Catenuloplanes niger: one gene and its partner. The protein of the gene in region 1 interacts with the protein of each later gene in a pairwise test. Links are inferred from orthologs where the notes say so. Each region holds a gene or a part of one and is shown on either strand. Other genes may lie near its edges.

The links. Proteins that work in one complex are often made in the same cells at the same time.
Region 2: the proteins of nth (region 1) and aceE interact in binary tests that used the Escherichia coli proteins (3 or more experiments, as listed by UniProt). The link is inferred for Catenuloplanes niger from one-to-one orthologs.

Annotation. Positions count from the first base shown.
Region 1 is NZ_JAVDYC010000001.1:4,579,214-4,582,929, forward strand. The notes cover bases 224-3,061. They hold nth (endonuclease III), read left to right. Parts: upstream 224-1,165; coding sequence 1,166-1,957; downstream 1,958-3,061. Other genes in these bases: J2S44_RS20295 (CapA family protein), read left to right, coding at 245-1,117; J2S44_RS20305 (TlpA family protein disulfide reductase), read left to right, coding at 1,954-2,571; J2S44_RS20310 (NUDIX hydrolase), read left to right, coding at 2,618-3,061. Outside these bases: more of J2S44_RS20310, read left to right, coding at 3,062-3,337; J2S44_RS20315 (MarP family serine protease), read left to right, coding at 3,390-3,716. UniProt on the Escherichia coli protein: DNA repair enzyme that has both DNA N-glycosylase activity and AP-lyase activity. The DNA N-glycosylase activity releases various damaged pyrimidines from DNA by cleaving the N-glycosidic bond, leaving an AP (apurinic/apyrimidinic) site.
Region 2 is NZ_JAVDYC010000001.1:2,366,938-2,371,076, forward strand. Bases 438-3,698 are described here. They hold aceE (pyruvate dehydrogenase (acetyl-transferring), homodimeric type), read left to right. Parts: upstream 438-753; coding sequence 754-3,498; downstream 3,499-3,698. Other genes in these bases: J2S44_RS10200 (YjbQ family protein), read right to left, coding at 438-576; J2S44_RS10210 (methyl-accepting chemotaxis protein), read left to right, coding at 3,605-3,698. Also shown: J2S44_RS10195 (DUF4139 domain-containing protein), read right to left, coding at 1-162; more of J2S44_RS10200, read right to left, coding at 172-437; more of J2S44_RS10210, read left to right, coding at 3,699-4,139. UniProt on the Escherichia coli protein: Component of the pyruvate dehydrogenase (PDH) complex, that catalyzes the overall conversion of pyruvate to acetyl-CoA and CO(2).

The DNA of each region.
Region 1 (3,716 bases):
TTCTGCTACCGGTCAGAACCTGGATGGCCGGTGAAGCCTTCGCGCGCAGTCAGTCTAGGCGCACGCGGGCCGGAATCGGGCGTGCACCCCAGGAATCTTGATCCGGAAGCGTAACCAACCAGACCTCAACGGACGGTAACATCCGGCGCCCGTCAGCTCTAGAGCGAAGATCACGCTCCGCAGTTCGACTTCCGATCTCGGCCCCGTGCGTTTGATCAGTATGGCGCGCAAACCGGTCTTTGTTGTGCTTTTCGCCCTGGTCATCCTGCTTGCCGGCGGACTGTCCGGCGTCCATGCCATCTCCGTCGCGACCGCCGCCGGCACCCGGCCGCTCTGGCTCGGGGTGCCGCCGCTCGTGCCGCGTGCGTCCGTACCGCCGGCGCCGCCCCGCCCGGCCGGGCTGATCTCCATCGCCGCGACCGGCTCGATCGCCGAGACCGGTCGGCTCGACGGCGTCCGGGCGCTGCTCGGCGCGGACGTGCTGACGGCCGATCTCACCGGGACCATGCCGCGAAAGACCGACATCAGGATCATCGGCGGGTACGGCGCGGAGGCGGCGGAGATCCGCGGGATCCGGGTCGCGGTGCTCGGCTTCCCGGGCGGCGCCGGATCGGACCTGACCGCGGCGAAACGCGCCGTGACCGCGGCCGCGCGGCGCGCCGACCTGGTCGTGGTGCACGCCCGGCTGGGCGCGCCCGGCCGCTACCGGGTGGCCGGCGGCGTCGAGCGGCACCGCCGGCAGAGCCACGGCGACCCGGTCCGGTTCGCGCACGGCGTGGTGGACGCGGGCGCGGACCTGGTGCTCGGCCACGGCCCGGGGGTGCTGCGCGGGATGGAGTTCCACCGGGGCCGGCTGATCGCGTACAGCCTCGGCACGTTCGCCGGGCCCGGCGGCCGGACCGGGCGGTACGCGGCCGCCGGCGTGCTGCGCGTCACGCTTCGCGCGGACGGCCGCTGGGCGGGCGGCACGTTCACCGCGACCCGGCCGGACCGGGCCGGCCATCCGGTGCCGGACCGCACCGCCGCCGGGCTGCGGCACGTGCGGGAGCTGTCCGCGGCGGACTTCCCCGGCACCGGGCCGGTGATCAGCGAGAACGGCGGGCTGACGGCCGGATAGACGACCGCCGGAGGCGGCGGGCCCGGGCTCCGACGTACGCTGGCCGATGTGACCCGCACGTCCGCCCCGGCCGAGTCCTCGCTCGCGTTGACCCGCCGCGCCCGCCGGATCGGCCGGTTGCTCACCGAGACCCACCCGGACGCTCACTGTGAGCTGGACCACGACGGCCCACTGCAACTCGCCGTCGCCACCATCCTGTCCGCCCAGTGCACGGACAAACGGGTCAACGAGGTCACGCCGAAGCTGTTCACCCGCTACCCCACGGCCGCCGACTACGCGGGCGCGAACCGGGCCGAGCTGGAGGAGCTGATCCGGCCGACCGGCTTCTTCCGCAACAAGACCAACTCGCTGATCGGCCTCGGCCAGGCGCTGGTCGAGCGGCACGGCGGCGAGGTGCCCGGCCGGCTCGACGACCTGGTCACACTGCCCGGCATCGGCCGCAAGACGGCGAACGTGATCCTCGGCAACGCGTTCGACGTGCCCGGCATCACGGTCGACACCCACTTCCAACGGCTGGTCGGCCGCTGGAAGCTGACCGCGGAGAACGACCCGGTCAAGATCGAGCACGCGATCGGCGCGCTGTACCCCAAGCGCGACTGGACCATGCTGTCGCACCGGATCATCTTCCACGGCCGCCGCGTCTGCCACGCCCGGAAACCGGCCTGTGGCGCCTGCACGCTCGCGAAGGTCTGCCCCTCGTTCGGTGCCGGCCCGACCGAGCCCGAGGTCGCGGTGAAGCTGCTCAAGGGCCCCCGGGCCGGTGCGCTGGCCGAGGCGGTCGGGCTCGACCCGGCGCTGGTCCCCGCGGCCGCGACCGCAACCACCGTGGACGTGCCGTGAGGCGTGCGGTCCGGGCCGCCGCGGCCGCGCTCGCGCTGACGCTGGCCGGATGCGCCGGCACCCCCCGGACCACCGCGACCGCGGGCGACGTGGTGATCGCGTCCCCGTTCGCCGACTGCGCCGGGCTCACCACGCCGATCGCCGGAGCCCCCGAGCCGCCCGGTGACGTGCTGCTCGACCGGTTGCCCGAGCTGGAACTGTCCTGCCTCAACGGCGGCGACATCGTCGCGCTCACCGAGCTGCGCGGGCCCGCCGTGATCAACCTCTGGGGCTCCTGGTGCGGGCCGTGCCGTGCCGAGCTGCCGGTTGTCCAGGCCTACGCGGACCGCGCCGGCGACCGGCTGCGCGTCCTCGGTGTGGACACCGGCGACCGGCAGTCCACCGCCGAGGACCTCGGGCGCGAACTGGGCTTCCGCTTCCCGTCCCTGTTCGACCCGAACAAGGAGCTGCTGACCGCGCTCAGCGTGGCGAAGCTCGGCGCGCCCGGCCTGCCGACCACCGTGCTGATCGACGCGGAGGGCCGGGTGCGCGGCGTGCACCAGACCACCGCGCTGGACGAGGCCGGCCTGGACCGGTTCGTCCGGGACACCCTCGGCGTGACGGTCGCCGGATGATTGAGCGGTTCCGGCCCGGCAGCCGTAGACCCTCCGGAGGTGAGGCGTGAGCGACGAGATCCCGGAGTGGTTGGCGCCGCTGGCGAAACGGGCCGCCTCCGCGACCGCGCGGGACTTCACCCGCATGCCCACGCCCACCGGCGAGGGCCGGGCCAGCGCCGTGCTGGTGCTGTTCGGCGAGGGACCGGACGGTCCGGACGTGCTGATGCTGGAGCGCGCCGCGGACATGCGCAACCACGCCGGCCAGCCCGCGTTCCCCGGCGGCGCCGCCGATCCGGGCGACGCGGACGCGGTCGCCACCGCGCTGCGCGAGGCGAACGAGGAGGTCGGGCTGGACCCGGCCAGCGTCACCGTCCTCACCGAGCTGCCGAAGCTGTGGATCCCGATCAGCCGGTTCGTGGTCACGCCGGTGCTGGCCTGGTGGCACGCGCCGCACCCGGTGCACCCGCGGCAGCCCGCCGAGGTCGCGCACGTGGCCCGGCTGCCGATCGCGGAACTGTGTGATCCCGAGCACCGGCTCCAGGTGCGGCACAGCAGCGGCTGGATCGGGCCCGCGTTCGACTCGCAGGGCATGGTGGTGTGGGGCTTCACCGCCGGTGTGCTCGCCGCGCTGCTCGACATGGGCGGCTGGAGCCGGCCCTGGCCGCGCACCCGCGTCGCCGAGCTGGACGACCGGTTGCGGCCGGTGCTCGTACCCCCGGAACGTTCCTCGCACGGCCCGGCGGCGCCGCCGCCGGCCGACGACGTCAGCGGTCCCCTCGCATGAGGCGTCGTCGCAGCCCCCGGCGGCCCTTGGCCGGCATACCTACCCTAGGCGGGTGTCCGTGACCGACATCGTGCTCTTTCTGCTGGTGCTGCTGTTCGCCGCGAGCGGCTACCGGCAGGGATTCGTGGTGGGGACGCTGTCCTTCGCCGGATTCTTCAGCGGAGCCCTGCTCGGCCTGCAGCTCGGGCCGCTGATCGCGGCCCAGTTCGCCGACCCCGGCCTGCGGGTCGTCGCCTCCCTGGTCGCGATCTTCCTGCTCGCGGTGATCGCCCAGACCCTGGCCGGCTGGTTCGGCGCCCGGCTGCGGCACGGCATCGTCAACCCGACCGGCCAGCGGATCGACGAGGTCGGCGGCGCGCTGGTCTCGGTCTGCGCGGTG
Region 2 (4,139 bases), 2.2 Mb from region 1 along the record:
CGAGCTCGCGTCGACGGACGCCGGCAGCGGGCCGAGCGGCACGGTGTGATCGCCGGCGGGCAGCCGCACGGTGGCCTGCCGGGTGACGCGGGCGCGGTCCGGGTAGACGATCACGCCGGTGATCGTCGAGTCGGCCGGTGCGGCGGGGGTGACGTCGCTCATGCCGAAAATCTAGCCGGGCAGGAACGAGAAGCGGACCTGGCGCTCGGGGTTGTCGCCGTTCGGGTCGACCAGGCAGATCGACTGCCAGGTGCCGAGCGCGATCCGGCCGTCGAGCACCGGCAGCGTGGCGTGCGGCGGCACGAACGCGGGCATCACGTGGTCCCGACCGTGGCCGGGCGAGCCGTGCCGGTGCCGCCAGCGGTCGTCCGTGGGCAGCAGGTCGTCCAGCGCGGTCAGCAGGTCGTCGTCCGAGCCGGCGCCGGTCTCCAGGATCGCCACCCCGGCCGTGGCGTGCGGGACGAAGACGTTGAGCAGACCGTCACCCTGATCTGCGACGAAACGGGCGGCTTGGTCCGTGATGTCCGCGACGGCGGGGCGGCCCCCGGTGCGGACGGTGATCACCTCGGTGCGCATGACGCGCAGTCTCCCACCCCGGACATCTGCCTCGTTAAGCGGAAGTTACCGTGCGGTATCTGTGTCAAGCATCGCGTCTGACGGTGGTAAGCGTGACGCCCCCCGTCATACGAGGCAGGATGACCGGAGAGACTTATCCCACAGATAGACCGATTCCATCTACCCTGAGGAATGCCCGTGGCCACGGAACGCAAGCGCCCGGTCATCAGCGATGGCCTACCAAGCCAGCTTCCGGACATTGACCCCGAAGAGACGAGCGAGTGGGTCGAGTCGCTTGATGGAGTGATCGACGAGGGCGGCGCCAAGCGTGCGCGCTACGTCATGCTTCGACTGCTGGAGCGGGCGCGGGAGCGTCAGGTCGGTGTGCCGCCGCTGACGTCGACCGACTACATCAACACCATCCCGCCGGAGCAGGAGCCCTGGTTCCCCGGCGACGAGATGATCGAGCGCCGGATCCGCGCCTACATCCGGTGGAACGCCGCGATGACGGTGCACCGCGCGCAGCGCCCGGAGATCGGCGTCGGTGGCCACATCTCGACGTACGCGTCGTCCGCCAGCCTCTACGAGGTCGGTTTCAACCACTTCTTCCGCGGCAAGGACCACCCGGGCGGCGGCGACCAGATCTACTTCCAGGGCCACGCGTCGCCGGGCATGTACGCGCGCGCCTACCTGGAGGGGCGCCTCTCCGAGGACACCCTGGACGGGTTCCGCCAGGAGCTCTCGCACCGGGGCGGCGGCCTGCCGTCGTACCCGCACCCGCGCCTGATGCCGGACTTCTGGGAGTTCCCGACCGTGTCCATGGGCCTCGGCCCGATGAACGCGATCTACCAGGCCCGGTTCAACCGCTACCTGCAGCACCGCGGCATCAAGGACACGTCCGACCAGCACGTCTGGGCGTTCCTCGGCGACGGCGAGATGGACGAGGTCGAGTCGCTCGGCGCGATCGGCCTGGCCGCCCGCGAGGAGCTGGACAACCTCACCTTCGTGGTCAACTGCAACCTGCAGCGCCTGGACGGGCCGGTGCGCGGCAACGGCAAGGTCATCCAGGAGCTGGAGTCGTTCTTCCGCGGCGCCGGGTGGAACGTCATCAAGGTCGTCTGGGGCCGGGAGTGGGACCCGCTGCTCGCCGCGGACACCGACGGCGCGCTGGTGAACCTGATGAACACCACGCCGGACGGTGACTACCAGACGTACAAGGCCGAGTCGGGTCTGTACGTCCGCGAGCACTTCTTCGGGCGCGACCCGCGTACCCGCAAGATGGTCGAGGGTCTGTCGGACGACGAGATCTGGGGCCTGAAGCGCGGCGGTCACGACTACCGCAAGCTCTACGCGGCCTACAAGGCGGCGACCGAGCACACCGGCCAGCCGACCGTGATCCTGGCGAAGACGATCAAGGGCTGGACGCTCGGGTCGCACTTCGAGGCGCGCAACGCGACGCACCAGATGAAGAAGCTGACGCTGGACGACCTGAAGACGTTCCGCGACCGCCTCTACCTGGACATCTCGGACAAGCAGCTCGAGGAGAACCCGTACCTCCCGCCGTACTACAAGCCGGCCGAGGACTCCGAGGAGATGCAGTACCTCCAGGAGCGGCGCAAGGCGCTCGGTGGTTACCTGCCGTCCCGGCGGACCGTGGCGAAGAAGCTGGCGATCCCGCCGACCGAGACGTTCGGCGACATCAAGCGCGGCTCGGGCAAGCAGAAGGTCGCCACCACGATGGCCTTCGTCCGGCTCCTCAAGGACCTGATGAAGGACAAGGAGTTCGGCAAGCGCTGGGTGCCGATCATCCCGGACGAGGCGCGCACGTTCGGCCTGGACTCGCTCTTCCCGACGAAGAAGATCTACTCGCCGCACGGCCAGAACTACACGTCGGTGGACCGGGAGCTGTTCCTGTCGTACAAGGAGGCGACGACCGGCCAGATCCTGCACGAGGGCATCAACGAGGCCGGCTCGGTCGCGTCCTTCACGGCCGCGGGCTCGGCGTACGCCACGCACGACGAGCCGATGATCCCGCTCTACATCTTCTACTCGATGTTCGGGTTCCAGCGCACCGGCGACGGCTTCTGGGCCGCGGCGGACCAGATGACGCGCGGCTTCGTGATCGGCGCCACCGCGGGCCGCACCACGCTCAACGGTGAGGGCCTGCAGCACGAGGACGGTCACTCGCTGCTGCTCGCGGCCACGAACCCGGCGGTCGTCGCGTACGACCCGGCGTTCGGGTTCGAGATCGCGCACATCGTCGAGAACGGCCTGCACCGGATGTACGGCGAGAAGCAGGAGAACATCTTCTACTACCTCACCGTCTACAACGAGCCGATCCTCCAGCCGGCCCAGCCGGACAACCTGGACGTGGAGGGCCTGCTCAAGGGCATCTACCGCTACTCCCCCGCCCCGGCGGTGGACGGCGACGCCCCGAAGGCGGCGATCCTGGCCTCCGGCACCGGCATGGGCTGGGCGCTCAAGGCGCAGCAGCAGCTGGCGCAGGACTGGGGCGTGGCCGCGGAGGTGTGGTCGGTGACGTCCTGGACCGAGCTGCGCCGCGACGCGGTCGAGGTCGAGGAGCACAACCTGATGCACCCCGGCGACGCGCCGCGCAAGCCGTACGTCCAGGAGAAGCTGTCCGGCGTCGGCGGCCCGGTCGTCGCGGTCAGCGACTTCATGCGCGCGGTGCCGGACCTGATCTCGCGCTGGATCCCGGGGTCGTACACGTCGCTGGGCACGGACGGCTTCGGCATGTCGGACACCCGGCACGCACTGCGCCGCCACTTCCACGTGGACGCGGAGTCGATCACGGTGGCCACGCTGCGCCAGCTCGCGCTGGACGGCAAGGTACCGGCCGCGGTGCCGGTGGACGCGGCCCGCAAGTACGCGATCGACGACGTGCACGCGGCGCCGGTCGGTGAGACCGGCGGCGATTCCTGACGCACGGCCGTAGAACACCCCGCCGCCCGGTTCCGTCCGGGCGGCGGGGTTTTTCATCTACAGCATTCCGCTCATAATCGGACAAGATCCGCCGATCTGGTCGGTCATGCGCGTGGGATGGTTGCAGAACGGGTTCCAGCTCCGGCACAAGCTGCTGCTGCTCGGCGTGGGCGGGGTGGTCGTCACCGCCTCGATCCTGGTCGGCGTCGGCGCGTACGAGTCGGCCTCGTTCCAGGAGACCACCGAGGAGAGCGTCAACACGCTCACCGACGAGAACCTCACCGCCGTCAGCGCCGGCATCACGCAGCTGGTGAAGGCCTCCGGCGACACCGTGCAGAACCAGGTCAACCGGGACATGGCCACCGCGAACACGGTCCTGGCCAACGCGGGCGGCATGACGCTGGACGGCGGCCAGACCGCGTCCTGGGAGGCCACCAACCAGGTCACCCAGGCGAAGACCACGGTGTCGCTGCCGCGCGCCGAGGTCGCCGGCCAGTGGCTCGGCCAGAACCGCAACCTCGCGACCCCCACGCCGCTGGTCGACGACATCACGCAGCTGATCGGCGGGTACGTCACCGTCTTCCAGCGCATGAACGAGGCCGGTGACCTGCTGCGCGTCGCCACGAACGTGAAGGCGGCGA